2 regions of the Stenotrophomonas sp. 62841_Sma genome follow, and region 1 is predicted to be linked to the other one. Evidence: riboswitches for the same ligand, from Rfam matches in the RefSeq annotation. Region 1 holds a riboswitch; the other holds the start of a gene.
What was found. A riboswitch is a leader RNA that binds a small molecule or an ion and turns the genes downstream of it on or off. The one in region 1 is predicted to bind cobalamin.

Region 1 (7,547 bases):
TCTTCTCGGTGGTGCACGACCCGACCCAGCTCAATCGGCAGGGACCGGACCAGGGCAGCCAGTACCGCTCGGCGATCTTCAGTGATGACGCACGCCAGCAGGCGGCCAGCCGCGCCTACATCGCCCAGCTCGGCCAGGCCGGCAGCTACCGCGCACCGATCGTCACCCAGCTGGTCAGCGGCCAGCACTTCTACCCGGCCGAGAGCTACCACCAGAACTACATGACCAACTACCCGCAGGCGGCCTACATCCGCTACTACGACGCACCGAAGCTGGCGGCACTGGGCAAGCAGTTCCCGGCGCTGTACCGGCGCGACGCGGCGCTGGTGCCGATGCGGTAACGACCCGGGTAGTGCCGGCCGCTGGCCGGCTCCTGCGGATCTGGGGATCGCCGGCCAGCGGCCGGTACCACCTCCCAAAAAAAGACGCACGGCCATCCAGCCGTGCGTTTGGGAAGTATCGGCCGTGCCCCGATCAGGCCCGTCCGACGATGACATGCTAGGCTCGCCATCATCATGGGTACAGCACCAGATGGCGGGAAGTTCGATGGATACAGATAACCAGAGCGCGATGATCCCACCCCGCTACCAACGGCTGTCCGATGAACTGGCCGAAGCCATCCACGGCGGACGTCTCCCGGTCGGCAGCCGCCTGCCTTCACTGCGGCAGATGGCCCTGCAGCGAAGGCTCAGCCTGAACACGGTGATCGCGGCCTATCGCCAGCTGGAGGACGCCGGCCTGGTCATTCCGCGGCCCAAGGCCGGCTTCGAGGTGGCGCCGCGATTGTCGGTGCCAGAGCGTTCGCTGCGTGATACCCCGTCCGCACCCACCGCACCACTGCAGCAGGTGCTGATGGCGCGCGTGCTGGAGGCACAGCGCCGCCCCGGTGTGATCGACCTGGCGTTCGCCGGTCCGCGCGGTCGCCAGTTCTATCCGGGCGCACAGCTGGCCCGTCACACCGCGCAGGTGCTGCGTCACGGCCAGCAGACGGTGGAGACCTACGCGCGCCCCAACGGTTCACCCCGGCTGCTGGCGCAGATCGTGCGCCGTGGTCCACGCATGGGCCTGCACACCCACAGCGAGCGGCTGCTGCTGACCCACGGCGCGATGGAGGCCCTGCAGCTGGCACTGCGCGCGGTCACCCAGCCCGGTGATGCGGTCGGCATCGAGGCGCCGTCCTACTTCAACCTGTACCCGTTGCTGGCCAACCTCGGCCTGCAGGCCATCGAGCTGCCCACCCACCCGCAGCATGGGCTGGACGTCGACGCATTGGACGCACTGCTGGAGCACACGCCGCTGGCCGCACTGGTGGTGATGCCGACCGTGCACAACCCGCTGGGCTGCACCATGCCGACACCCGCCAAACAGCGCTTGGCCGAACTGGTCAACGCACGGCAACTGCCGCTGATCGAAGATGCGGTGTATGCCGAGCTGCAATTCTGCGAACCGCCGGCGCCCTTGCTGAAGGCATTCGATCGCGATGGCTGGGTGATGGTGGTCGGTGGGTTTTCCAAGACACTGGCGCCGGATTACCGCATCGGTTGGCTGGACGGGGGGCGCTTCGCCGAGCGCATCGCACTGCTCAAGTTCCAGTCCACCGGTGGCGAACCGCAGCTGCTGGGCGATGCGGTGGCGGCGTATCTGGAAGCAGGCAGCTACGAACACCACCTGCATCGCATGCGCCGGCTGTACCGCGAACAGGTGGGACGGCTGCGCCAGCTGGTGGCCGAACACTTCCCGGCCGGCACCCGTGCCACCGAGCCGCAGGGCGGCTTCCTGCTGTGGCTGGAACTGCCGGGCGTGGATACGCGTGAGCTGTTCGAGCGTGCGCTGGCAGAGGACATCGTGTTCATGCCCGGCCAGGTGTATTCACGTGGTGCGCGCTATCGCCACTGCCTGCGGCTGTCGTGCTGCCAGACGCTGGATGCGCGCTTCATCGGCGCGGTGGAGCGGCTCGGTGCGATCGCGAAGGAGCTGGCGGCTGCGGCACGGTAACGCCGGCCGCTGGCCGGCAACCTCGGGATCGCCGGGTGGATGCAGTTGCCGGCCAGCGGCCGGCACTACCCAGGATCATTCGAGCAGGTACGCCGACAGCGCTTCGCCATCCGCACCCGGCAGATGCGGCAGCCGTCCCCAGCACGGCATCGGCGGGCGCTGCTGCAACGTCGCAATGGAACGACTGGGTGCGATTGCGCGGGAGCTGACAGCTGCAACACGGTAGTGCCGGCCGCTGGCCGGCAACCTCGGGATCGCCGGGTGGATGCAGTTGCCGGCCAGCGGCCGGCACTACCCAGGATCACTCGAGCAGGTACGCGCTCAGTGCTTCGCCATCCACTCCCGGCAGATACGGCAGCCGCCCCCAGCACGGCATCGGCGGGCGCTGCTGCAACGTCGCAATGGAACGACTGGGTGCGATTGCGCGGGAGCTGACAGCTGCAGCACGGTAGTGCCGGCCGCTGGCCGGCAACCTCGGGATCGCCGGGTGGATGCAGTTGCCGGCCAGCGGCCGGCACTACCCAGGGTCACTCGAGCAGGTACGCCGACAGCGCTTCGCCATCCACTCCCGGCAGATACGGCAGCCGCCCCCAGCACGGCATCGGCAGGCGCTGCTGCAATGTCGCAATGGAACGACTGGGTGCGATTGCGCGGGAGCTTGCGGCTGCGGCACGGTAACGCCGGCCGCTGGCCGGCAACCTCGGGATCGCCGGGTGGATGCAGTTGCCGGCCAGCGGCCGGCACTACCCAGGATCATTCGAGCAGGTACGCCGACAGCGCTTCGCCATCCACTCCCGGCAGATACTGCAGCCGCCCCCAGCACGGCATCGGCAGGCGCTGCTGCAACGTCGCGATGTTCTCATCCTGGCGCTGCATCACCGGGTCGATGTGGTTGCCGATCCAGCCCAGGCACTCCACGCCGCTGGCCTGCAGCGACTGCGCGGTCAGCCGCGCATGGTTGACGCAGCCCAGCCGCATGCCCACCACCAGCAGCACCGGCAACTGCAGTGCTCGCACCAGGTCCAGCTGGTCCAGCGTGGCCGAGACCGGCGCCAACCAGCCGCCGACACCCTCCACCACCACGATGTCGGCCTGTGCGCGCAGCCGCGCGAACGCGGCCACGATCGGTGCCAGCTCCACCTGCACGCCGTCCTCGGCAGCGGCCAGCTCCGGTGCCAGCGGCTGCCGCAACGCGTATGGATTCAGATCGGCATAGTCCGGCACCGGCCAGCTGGCCGCCTGCAGCGCCAGTGCGTCCTCGTTGCGCAGGCCCTGCCCCAGATCCTCGCTGCCGCTGGCCACCGGCTTCATGCCCACCGCGCGCAGGCCGCGCCGGCGCAGTGCATGCAGCAGCGCGGTGCTGGCCGCGGTCTTGCCGATCTCGGTATCGGTGCCGGTGACGAACAGGGCAGGCGGCAGCGTGGCGGGCAACGGCATCGATAAGCTCCAGCGGGGCAACAGAGCCTGCATTATCGCCGGCCCGGCGCGCTTGCTAGACTGCGGGCATGTTCGCCAATGCCTCGCTTACCGGCAGCAAGCCGGAACAATACGCCCAGCTGCTGGAACAGGCCCGTGGCCTGGTCTACGCCGAGTCCGACCGCATCGCCAACGCGGCCAACCTCTCCGCACTGGTCTATCACGCTCTGCCCGACCTGAACTGGGTGGGCTTCTACCTGTACGACGGCAAGGAACTGGTGGTCGGCCCGTTCCAGGGCCTGCCGGCCTGCGTGCGCATCCCGCTGGACAAGGGCGTGTGCGGTGCCGCCGCCAGCCAGCGCGTGACCCAGCGCGTGGAGGACGTCGATGCCTTCCCCGGCCACATCGCCTGCGATTCGGCCTCGCGTTCGGAACTGGTGGTGCCCCTGCTGCGCGGCGATGAACTGATCGGTGTGTTCGACATCGACAGCCCCAAGGTGGGCCGCTTCGATGCCGACGACCAGGCTGGTCTGGAGGCGATCGCCCGCGTGTTCGTCGAGGCGCTGGGATGAGCGCACCGAAGCTGCGCAACATCGGCCCGAAGAGTGCGGCGTGGCTGCGTCAGGTCGGCCTGCGCAGCCGCCAGGATCTGGTTGCGATCGGCGCGGTCGGTGCCTTCGTCAAGGTCAAGCGCGCCGGCTTCAAGCCCAGCCTGAACCTGCTCTATTCACTGGAAGGCGCGTTGCTGGACTGCCATTGGCAGGAACTGAGCGAGCCGCAGCGTGAGGCGCTGGTGCAGGATTACGAAGCGCGCATCGCTGCGCATCCGCTGAAGGCGGCCGGCCCCGCTTCGGGCCCGGTGCATGAGCAGCGCTTCGATGCCGACGACGACGCTGAGGACAGCGTGGCCGAGCGCGCGGACGAGGATTGAGGCCTCCGCGTTCCTGGGGATGCCGGCCAGCGGCCGGCACTACCACTGTGATGCGGGATCGGTAGCGCCGGGTCATGCCCGGCGAGTGCGGTCAGGGCTGCTGCAGCTCCAGCAGTTCGCCCACCAGCCCGACCTCGCCGCGCTCCAGCCACACCCGCAGGCGTGTGCCGTGGTCAATACGCAGGGCCCAGCACAGCGACATCGGCAGGCCGCAGACCTGCGACAGCACCATGCGCAGCGGGCCGCCGTGGCTGACCACCAGCGTCGGCACCGGATCGTCATCATCCAGCAGGCGATCCAGCGCGCGCGCGATGCGCCGCTCGAAGTGGCCCCAGCTTTCGCCGTTCGGCGGCGGGAATGCATGCGGGTCGGCATGGAAGGCCGCCAATGCGTCCTCCGGCAGGTCGAACAGCGACTGCCCGTCCCAATCGCCGAAATCCAGCTCTTCCCATTCCTCGTCCGCTTCCACGTCCAGCCCACGCGGGGTAGCCAGGGCCATCGCCGTGTGCAGCGAGCGGAGCCGTGGCGAACTGATCACCCGCTCCCACGGCTGCGCGGCGTAGGCATCGACCAGTTCCTGCGGCAGGCGGGCCAGCTGCGGTGGATCGCTGCGGCCATCGAGGAACTCATCGCGACCGTTTCCGGCATGGCGGACCAGGTCGAGGATCATGCGTGCGTCCTGTGCAGGCAACGCGGGAACAGCGGAAAACGGGCGGACATCGGCAACGGCACCACGGGATCGAGGGACCATTCTAAGGGCACAGCAAAGGCAGTCGAGCAGGCTCGACGCTACGGGCCGCCTGCGATGCCGTAGACTGCGCGCACTTCCAGGTGACCTGCGGCCACGGCCGGCAGGTTGAAACGGGAAGCCGGTGACGCGTGATTCCACGCCATGCCGGCGCTGCCCCCGCAACGGTAAGCACGCCAGTTCCAGGCAACAACGCCACTGTGCCACGGGCATGGGAAGGCGCCTGGACGGTGGCCTCGCGCCACCCGGCGGCAAGCCCGGAGACCGGCCAGGAAGCCTCAGGTCGCGATGCGGTGGGCATGGCGCTGGATGACCGCAGCCTGCGCTGCGGCGTCGGCGCATGCCTGCCTTCGCGGCTCCTCCCCTTCGCCACACGGGCGTGCGTGGCACCTGGAGTCCCCCATGAAGCTGCAGTCCCGAATGCTGTCCCTGGCCGTGCTGGCCGCCCTGCCCGCGCTGGCCCAGGCCGCCGATGACACCACCGCGCTCGACCAGATCCTGGTCACCGCCACCCGCACCCCGATCGCCCTGCAGGACAGCATCGCGCCGGCCCAGGTGATCGACCGCGCGCAGATCGAATCCAGCCAGGCCACGTCGCTGCAGGAACTGCTGCGCGGCCGCGCCGGCATCAACCTGACCAACTCCGGCGGCCTCGGCAAGCAGAGCTCGCTGTTCCTGCGCGGCACCAACTCGGGCCACACCGTGGTGCTGGTGGATGGCGTGCGCATCAACAGTGCCGACCTCGGCCTGGCCATGTACCAGGACCTGCCACTGGCGCAGATCGAACGCGTGGAAATCGTGCGCGGCCCGCAGTCCAGCCTGTACGGTGCCGACGCCATTGGTGGCGTGATCCAGATCTTCACCCGCCGCAACCAGGGCGATTTCGCTCCGCACTTCCAGCTCGGCGGTGGCAGCAACGGCCTGCGCGAAGCCAGCGGCGGCATCGGCGGTGGCACCGAACGCGGCTGGTTCGGCGCCGACATCGCCTACCAGCATTCCGACGGCATCGATGCCTGCCGCGGCTCCGCCTCGGTGTTCACCGCAGGCTGCTTTGCCGACGAGCACGACCGCGACGGCTACCGCAACCTGTCCAAGAGCCTGCGCGGCGGCTACAGCTTCAACGACCAGTGGACCGTGGAAGGCAGCGCACTGCGCGCCGACGGCAAGAACCACTACGACGGTTACTACAACTATTCGGAAACCCGCCAGCAGGTGCTCGCTGGCAAAGTGCGCTACACCCCGTCTGAACGCCTGGCTTTCACAGCCAACGTCGGCCGCAGTGACAACGAGTCGGACAACTTCGGCGCACCGGGGGTGTTCGGCAGCGCCCAGACCCATCGTGACAGCGCCTCGCTGCAGGGCGACTTCGGCGTGGCCGAGGGCCAGCTGCTGAGTGCAGGCGTGGATTGGAGCGAAGACAACCTGGACGGCAGCAGCGCCGGATATCTCGTCGACAGCCGCCGCAACACCGGTGTGTTCGTGCAGTACCAGGGCCGCTTCGGCCGCCACCAGCTTCAGGTCAGCGCGCGCAATGACGACAACCAGCAGTTCGGCAACCATGCCACCGGCAGCGTGGGCTGGGCGATGGAACTGGAGCACGGCCTGCGCGTCAATGCCAGCTACGGCACGGCGTTCAAGGCGCCGACCTTCAGCGACCTGTACGACCCGTGGAGCGGCGTGCCGACGTTGAACCCGGAGAAGTCCAAGAGCGCCAATCTCGGTGTTTCGCAGCAGGGCCAGGGCTGGCACTGGGGCCTGGACGTCTATGAGACCCGCATCGATGACCTGATCACCTACGATGCGTCCACGATGAAAATGCAGCAGGTGGAGAAGGCGCGCATCCGCGGTGCCGAGCTGACCGGTGGCGTGCTGTTGGCCGGTTTCGACATCAACGCGCAGCTGAGCTACACCGACCCGCGCAACCGCACCCATGGCAGCAGCCAGTTCGACAACTGGCTGCCGCGCCGTGCGCAGCAGACCGCGCGCCTGGACGTCGACCGCCGCTTCGGTGACTTCCGCGCCGGCCTGACCGTGCAGGGTGCGGGCAAGCGCTATGACAACGCCAGCAACTCGGTGAAGGTTGGCGGCTACGGCACGCTGGACCTGCGCGCCGAGTACGCGCTGACGCCGTCGTGGTCGCTGCTGGCGCGTGCCGCCAACGTGTTCGACCGCCGCTACGAGACGGTGGCGTGGTTCAACCAGCCTGGTCGCGAGTACCAGCTCAGCGTGCGTTACCAGCCGAAGTGACCGCGACGGTCGTGGCAGTGCCGGCCGCTGGCCGGCAACATCATGACCTTCGGCAACGCATCCCGGGTTGCCGGCCAGCGGCCGGCACTACCCAATGCGCCGATCCGGGATTGCCGGCCAACGGCCGGCACTACCCAATGCGCCGATCCGGGATTGCCGGCCAGCGGCCGGCACTACCCATTGCGCCAGCCCGGGTTACCGGCCGGCGAC
Region 2 (7,547 bases), 280 kb from region 1:
GACTTCAAGCTGCCGATCCGCATCGGCCAGATGGTGGAAACCATCGGCCGCATCGTCGAAGTCGGCCGCAGCTCGATGAAGGTGGAGGTGGAACTGGTCGCCGAAGACCTGCACAGCGGCGAGCGCAAGCTGTGCACCCGCGGCCACTTCGTGATGATCGCGCTGGACGAGGAAGGCCACCCGATCGCGGTACCGCCGCTGCCGGCGGCCTGACCCGGCCAACGGACCGGCGCTTGCGGGGGCGCCACCGCGCCCCCATCTGGCAGCCATGACCCTGCCACTGACCGACTTCATCGACCGTGCCCAGCGCCTGTTCGTGCTGACCGGCGCCGGCTGCAGCACCGCCTCGGGCATTCCCGATTACCGGGATGCCGACGGCCAGTGGAAACGCACGCCGCCGGTGACCTACCAGGCCTTCATGGGCGAGGCGGCCACCCGCCAGCGCTACTGGGCGCGCAGCCTGCTCGGCTGGCCGCGCTTCGGCCTGGCCCGGCCCAACGGCACCCACCAGGCCCTGGCTGCCCTGGAACGACGCGGCAAGCTGCAGGTGCTGCTGACCCAGAACGTGGACGGCCTGCACCAGCGTGCCGGCAGCCACAACGTGATCGACCTGCATGGCCGCTTGGATCTGGTGCGCTGCATGGGTTGCGAGCGTCGCAGCGGCCGCGAGGATTTCCAGCAGCGCCTGCTGGACGCCAATCCCGGCTGGGACGCGCTGGAGGCAGGCATCGCGCCCGATGGTGATGCCGATCTGGAGACCGATTTCTCCGCGTTCGTGGTGCCCGAGTGCCCGTATTGCGGCGGCCTGTTGAAGCCGGATGTGGTGTTCTTCGGCGAAAACGTGCCGCGGGAGCGCGTGCAGGCGGTGCAGGAGCACCTGCAGCAGGCCGACGCCGTGCTGGTGGTGGGTTCATCGCTGATGGTCTATTCCGGCTTCCGCTTCGTGCAGGCGGCGGCCAGGGCAGGGCTGCCGGTGGCGGCGTTGAACCGTGGCCGCACCCGCGCCGACGACCTGCTGCAGCTCAAGGATGAACGGGACTGCGCCGAGGCGCTGGCCGCGTGGGCTTCGTCCTGAGCCGAGCACACGCTCGGCTGCACGCCCACCGCGAAACAGCGATCCATCCAGACGGTTGATTCGCAGGCCGTGCGGCGGTGCAATACGCACCCCCTACGTCGTTCATCACCGTCTTGAGCCAGCTGTTTTCGCCGATCTCGTTCGGCCCCCTGACCCTGTCCAACCGCATCGTCATCGCGCCGATGTGCCAGTACTCCGCCGAAGATGGCCGCGCCAGCGACTGGCACGCCATGCATCTGGGCAACCTGGCGCAGTCCGGTGCCGGCCTGCTGATCCTGGAAGCCACCGCGGTCGAACCGCGCGGCCGCATCAGCTGGGCCGACCTGGGCCTGTGGGATGACGGCACCGAGGCCGCGTTGGCGCAGGTGCTGGCCAGCGTCCGCCGCTGGTCGCCGATGCCGCTGGGCGTCCAGCTGGGCCATGCCGGCCGCAAGGCCTCGGTGAGGCGTCCGTGGGACGGTGGTGGCCAGTTGCCGGCCGACGATGCGCGTGGCTGGGCCACCGTGGCGCCGTCGCCGCTGCCGTTCCATGCCGCCGATCCGGCACCGCAGGAACTGGACGAGGCCGGCATCGCCGAGGTCATCGCCGCCTTCGCCGCCAGTGCGGTGCGCGCCGAGCGCCTGGGCTTCGAGCTGATCGAGCTGCATGCCGCGCACGGTTATCTGCTGCACCAGTTCCTGTCGCCGCTGAGCAACCGCCGCACCGATGGCTACGGTGGCTCGCTGCCGAACCGCCTGCGCCTGCTGGTGGAGGTGTTCGATGCTGTGCGTGCGGCAGTGTCCGACAAGGTCGCGGTGGGCGTGCGCATCTCCGCCAGCGACTGGGTCGATGGCGGCTGGGATCTGGTGCAGAGCGAAGCGCTGGCGCAGGTGATGGACGCGCGCGGCTGCAACTTCCTGCATGTCTCCAGCGGTGGCCTGGACGAGCGCCAGAAGATCACCGTCGGCCCGGGCTATCAAGTGCCGTTCGCAGCGGCGATCAAGGCCAAGGTGCGCATGCCGGTCATCGCCGTGGGCATGATCACCGAACCGGAGCAGGCCGAATCGATCCTGCGCCATCGCCACGCCGATGCGGTAGCCCTGGCGCGCGGCATCCTCTACGACCCGCGCTGGCCGTGGCATGCCGCCGCCGCATTGCGCGACAGCGTGGAACCGGCGCCGCAGTACCTGCGCTGCGAGCCGCGCGATGCACGCGGCGTGTTCAAGACGCGCTGAGGCTCACACCCGCCAGGCCGGCGCCATGCCGGCCTGCAGGTGCTCGAACAGCGCGCGGATCTTGGCAGTGAAATCGCGGCGGTCGCTGACGCAGAAATAGACCTCCATCGGCTCCGGGCGCCATGCAGTGTCGGCGCCGAACACTGCCTGCAGGCGGCCATCGCGCAGGTACGGCTCTGCCACGAATGCGGCCAGCCGGGTGATGCCGGCACCGGCTGCGGCCAGCGTCGCCAGCGCATCGATGTCATCGCAGACCATGCTCGGCGGCAGTGCGGCGTCCACGCGCTGGCCATCCTTCAGCAGGCCCCAGCGCAGCGGCCGGCCATCGGTGGGGAAGCGGTGCAGCAGCCCGCGATGGCCGCTCAGCTCGGAGGGTTGCTGCGGGGTGCCGTGTGCCTTCAGATAGGCCGGCGAGGCACAGAACACGAACGGCACGCGCGCCAGCTGCCGTGCGACGACACCGTCCTCCAGCTGCGCACCGATGCGGATGCTGGCATCCACCGCTTCCGGGCCGTGTTGCACGGCGCGATCGGTCAGGCGCAGCTCCAGCTGCAGTTGCGGGTAGCGCTGCTGCAGCGACGGCAGCAAGGGGGCAAGCACGTGGCGACCAAAGGCGCTGCTGCTGGCGATGCGCAGTGGCCCGGCCGGTTCGATGTCACCAGAGGTGACCATCGCCTGCGCGCGCGCCAGGTCGGCTTCGATGTGGCGCACCTGCGCCAGGTACAGCGCGCCGGCCTCGCTGAGGGCCAGCTGGCGCGTACTTCGGTTCAGCAACCGTACGCCCAGATGCGCCTCCAGCCGGTTGATGTTCTGGCCGACTGCGGTGGCGCTGATGCCAAGGATGCGGGCCGCTGCGGCAATGCTGCCGGTCTCTGCGGTGCGGGTGAAGCTGCGGATCAGTTGCAACAGGTTCATGACCGACCAGCTTGCCATGGAGAAACCCAAGTATCGCTTGGGACTGAACCAAGCAGGTCGGTTGCATCGGTGACCATCGATCCCGAGGACAGGCTGCTGCCCTACACTCGGGCGATGCGCCCCGATTCCATCCTCACCCTGTCCTGCCCCGACCGTACCGGCATCGTCTACCGCGTTTCCGGCCTGCTGTTCGACCACGGCTGCAACATTCTCGACGCCCAGCAGTTCGGCGACGAGGAGAGCGGCCGCTTCTTCCTGCGCGTGCATTTCGATCGCGATGCTGGCCTGCCGCTGGAGACCGTGCACGCCGCCATGGCCACGCTCGCCGCCGGCTTCGGCATGGACTGGCAGCTGCATGATGGCCGCCGCCGCGCACGCCTGCTGGTGCTGGTCAGCAAGCAGGGGCACTGCCTCAACGACCTGCTGTTCCGTGCCCACAGCGGCCAGCTGAAGGTGGACATTGCCGCAGTAGCGTCCAACCACGCCGACTTCGCGCCGCTGGCGGCGTCCTACCAGGTACCGTTCCACCACCTGCCGGTGACCGCCGATACGCGTGCGGTGCAGGAGCAGCAGATCATCGACCTGGTCGAGCGCGAACGCATCGACCTGGTGGTGCTGGCGCGCTACATGCAGATCCTGTCACCCACGCTGTGCCGCGCGCTGGCCGGCCGTGCGATCAACATCCACCACAGCTTCCTGCCCAGCTTCAAGGGCGCGCAGCCGTACCACCAGGCGCACGCGCGCGGGGTCAAGATCATCGGCGCCACCGCGCACTACGTCACCGAGGATCTGGACGAAGGACCGATCATCGAACAGGACGTGGCCCGCGTGGACCACGCGATGGCGCCGCGCGAGCTGGTGCGGCTGGGCAGCGATACCGAATCGCTGGTGCTGGCCCGCGCCGTTCGGCGCCATGTGGAGCACCGCATCCTGCTCAATGGGCACCGAACGGTGGTGTTCCGGTAATCGCCCATCCCGCGTCCGCCGGGCATGGCCCGGCGCTACCACGGGTGCTATCCGGTAGTGCCGGCCGCTGGCCGGCAACTGCAGAGATCCCGAGGTTGCCGGCCAGCGGCCGGCACTACCGAATCCTGATTTCATCCAATGAAAAGCCCCCGGTTCGGCCGTCCCGCGATCTATAGGGGGGCGTAGTTAGGGGGCTGGATGAATCGATTGTGTTGTTGTGGGCAGGAGCGCGCAAGCGGCATAAGCGACGTGCGCGGTAGCGCCGGGCCATGCCCGGCGGTCACGCCTCAGGCGATCGAAATCCCCGCCTTGCCCAGCGCTTCACGCACCATCGCGTCGTTGGCGTCGGTCACCGGCTTGGTCAGCTCCCACAGGAATTTCACCCGGAAGCCGGACTTCACCGCGTCCTGCGCGCTCCACAGCACGCAGTAGTCGCGGGCCAGGCCGCACACGTGCACTTCGCGGATGCGGCGTTCGTGCAGCCAGCCGGCCAGGCCGGTGGCCGGGCGCTCGCCATCGGGGCCATGGTTCTCGCGGAAGGCGCTGTATGAATCCACCTGTTGGCGCGTGCCCTTGCGCAGAATCAGGTCGGCCACGGTCCAGTCCACGCCCGGATGCAGCGCGGCACCGGCGCTGCCCTGCACGCAGTGGTCCGGCCACAGGGTCTGCGGCTGCGCGTGCAGCAGGATGGTCTCGAAGGGGCGTTGGCCGGGGTGCTGGCTGGCGAACGAGGCATGGTCGGCCGGGTGCCAGTCCTGTGTCGCCACCACGGTGCCGTAGCGGCGCTGTGCCAGCAGATCGGCGATCGGTGCCACCAGCGCATCGCCTTGGTCGCAGGCCAGCGCGCCACCGGGCATGAAGTCCGGCTGCAGGTCGATCACCAGCAGGGCGACATCGGCGGGCAGGGCGGTCATGGCAGTTCCGGTACAGCAGAAGGGGCGACCAGCGTGGCCGCCCCATGCCCACACGTCAATCGCCCTGCGGCGTCTCAGCGTCCTGCCCGTAGTACAGCAGGCCGATCTTGATCCGTTCGCGGCCATTCTCGCGGCGGTGGCGGTTGGCATCGCGCAGCGAGTACACGCAGCCGCAGTATTCCTGCTGGTAGAACTGCTCGCGCTTGCTGATCTCGATCATGCGGCTGGCACCGCCGCCCTTGCGCCAGTTGTAGTCCCAGTACTGCAGGCCTTCATAGCGCGACGCGGCACGGATGCCGCAGTCGTTGATCTGCGCCATGTTCTTCCAGCGCGAGATGCCCAGCGACGAACTGATGGTGTCGTAGCCGTGCTCGTGCGCGTACAGCGCAGTGCGCTCGAAGCGCATGTCGAAGCACATCGTGCAGCGGATGCCGCGTTCGGGCTCGTTCTCCATGCCGCGTGCACGGCTGAACCAGTTGTCGGTGTCGTAGTCGCAGTCGATGAACGGGATGTCGTGCTGTTCGGCGAAGCGGATGTTCTCCTGCTTGCGCAGCTCGTATTCCTTCACCGGGTGGATGTTGGGGTTGTAGAAGAAGATCGCGTAGTCGATCCCGGAGGCGGTGATCGCCTCCATCACTTCGCCGGAGCAGGGGGCGCAGCACGAGTGCAGCAGCAGGCGCTGGCCGTTTTCGGGCAGGGACAGGGTGGGGCGTTGGAGCTCGGTCATCGTCAGGTACCGCATGGACCGCCGGCAACGGCGGTGGCCCATGCATCAGCGCGTGGGTGAACAGGTCTGGCCGGAAACCGTGAACAGGACGCACGCGGCCGCACCGCCTGCACGCGCAGGACAACGACGGCCCCGGCAACCTCCCCGCGGAGATTCCAGGTCGAGTCAGGGGACGGTCGTGTCCCCCGGCCGGGGCCGGTATTCGGGCTGATGGACACGGGCCGCAGCCCACCTACTACCCGCCGCTTCCCAGGCGTGAGCCCAGTGCTGTTGGCAGGATTCGTTTCCATTCACTGCTGCGGGGCAGCTCCGGAGTGGGCGCGCGAGGCGCCTTCACCGGATTCCCGTTTAAATCCCTGCCGCCATCAACGCCACGGCAGGGATACCTTCGGCGTGCCAACGGTGGACGCGTCGAGGGCAATGGTCAAGGGCCAATGAAAGCGCAGGGCTGTGGCTCGCTTCTCAGGCTGTGAGAGCGCCTCTTGCCATACTGGGCACCGACAGACGGGAGGTGGCTCGTGGCGGCGAAGTACTGCGATCTGGTCATGAAAGGCGGCATCACCAGCGGCATCGTGTACCCCAATGCGGTACTGGCGCTGGCGCGCGAGTATCGATTCAAGAGCATCGGCGGCACCTCGGCCGGCGCCATCGCCGCGGCGGTGGCGGCCGCGGCGGCGTGCGGTGATCGTCGCCAGCAGGCGGGTGAACACCTGCCCGGCGATGCAGGCTACAGCGGGCTGTCGGCGGTGTCGGCGCAGCTGTCGCGGCGTGGCTTCATCTACAGCCTGTTCCAGCCGGCGCGAGGCGCTCGTGCAGCGTATCGGCTGCTGGTGGTGCTGACCGGCAATGCCCGCCTGCCGCACAAGCTGCTGTGCCTTGCCATCGCGGTGTTCGAGATTGCGCCACTGGAGGTGCTGGTGTCGCTGGCGCTGCTGCTCGGCCTGGGCTGGTGGGGCGGTGGCTGGAGCGGCGTGGCCGCCACGCTGCTGCCATCACTGCTGTGCGCTTACGGTGCCGGCGTGGCCGGCGCCGCGCTGCGGGTGGCGCGGGTGGCGCGGCGCAATCTGCTGGGCCTGTGCAGCGGCCTTGGCCGCGATGCACGCACGCCGGCGTTGACCGAGTGGCTGCATGAATGCCTGCAGCAGCTGTCCGGCAAGCCGCTGGATGCACCGCTCACCTTCGCTGACCTGCACGATGCGCCGCGCTATGCCGGCGAGCCGGACAGCCCGCATGCGATCAGCCTGCAGATGATCACCACCTGTGTGTCGCACAACGAGCCGCGCACGCTGCCGCTGGGCGGCGCGCAGTTCTGGTTCCTGCGCGAGGAGTTCGAGCAGCTGTTCCCGGCCAGCGTGGTGCAGTGGCTGGTGACGCAGGCCGGCCCGCCACTGGAGGTGGAAGGGCGCCGGTACTACCACCTGCCGCAGGGCCCGAAGCTGCCGGTGCTGGTGGCCACGCGCATGAGCCTGAGCTTCCCGCTGCTGATCAGCGCGGTGCCGCTGCACGAGCCCTCGCGCCGCGAGCGTCGCTGCGAACCGACCGCGCCTGCCGCCGACCAGGAGCACAACGTGGCCGACAGCATGGAAGGGCTGACCAGTGCCGGGCAGACCTGCGGACCGGTGATCACCGCGTTCCGCATCTGCTGGTTCTCCGATGGTGGCATCAGCAGCAACTTCCCGATCCACCTGTTCGATGCCGCGTTGCCGCGCTGGCCAACCTTCGCCATCAATCTGGTC

Region 2: linked by a shared signal. The riboswitch ahead of ACZK5G_RS01135 (epoxyqueuosine reductase QueH) and the one ahead of btuB (TonB-dependent vitamin B12 receptor) in region 1 are both predicted to bind cobalamin.

The regions. Positions count from the first base shown of each region.
Region 1 is NZ_CM151224.1:534,584-542,130, reverse strand. Features, by position in the region: gene msrA (peptide-methionine (S)-S-oxide reductase MsrA) at 1-341, shown strand, start outside; gene ACZK5G_RS02495 (aminotransferase-like domain-containing protein) at 547-1,995, shown strand; partial or broken gene ACZK5G_RS02490 (dethiobiotin synthase) at 2,071-2,175, opposite strand; gene bioD (dethiobiotin synthase) at 2,749-3,432, opposite strand; gene ACZK5G_RS02480 (GAF domain-containing protein) at 3,501-3,983, shown strand; gene ACZK5G_RS02475 (TfoX/Sxy family protein) at 3,980-4,342, shown strand; gene ACZK5G_RS02470 (histidine phosphatase family protein) at 4,434-5,012, opposite strand; cobalamin riboswitch at 5,155-5,377, shown strand; gene btuB (TonB-dependent vitamin B12 receptor) at 5,493-7,337, shown strand.
Region 2 is NZ_CM151224.1:250,685-258,231, forward strand. Features, by position in the region: gene ACZK5G_RS01105 (acyl-CoA thioesterase) at 1-213, shown strand, start outside; gene ACZK5G_RS01110 (NAD-dependent protein deacetylase) at 269-1,075, shown strand; gene ACZK5G_RS01115 (NADH:flavin oxidoreductase/NADH oxidase) at 1,189-2,289, shown strand; gene ACZK5G_RS01120 (LysR family transcriptional regulator) at 2,293-3,204, opposite strand; gene purU (formyltetrahydrofolate deformylase) at 3,319-4,170, shown strand; gene pncA (bifunctional nicotinamidase/pyrazinamidase) at 4,458-5,084, opposite strand; gene ACZK5G_RS01135 (epoxyqueuosine reductase QueH) at 5,140-5,826, opposite strand; cobalamin riboswitch at 5,988-6,202, opposite strand; gene ACZK5G_RS01140 (patatin-like phospholipase family protein) at 6,330-7,547, shown strand, end outside.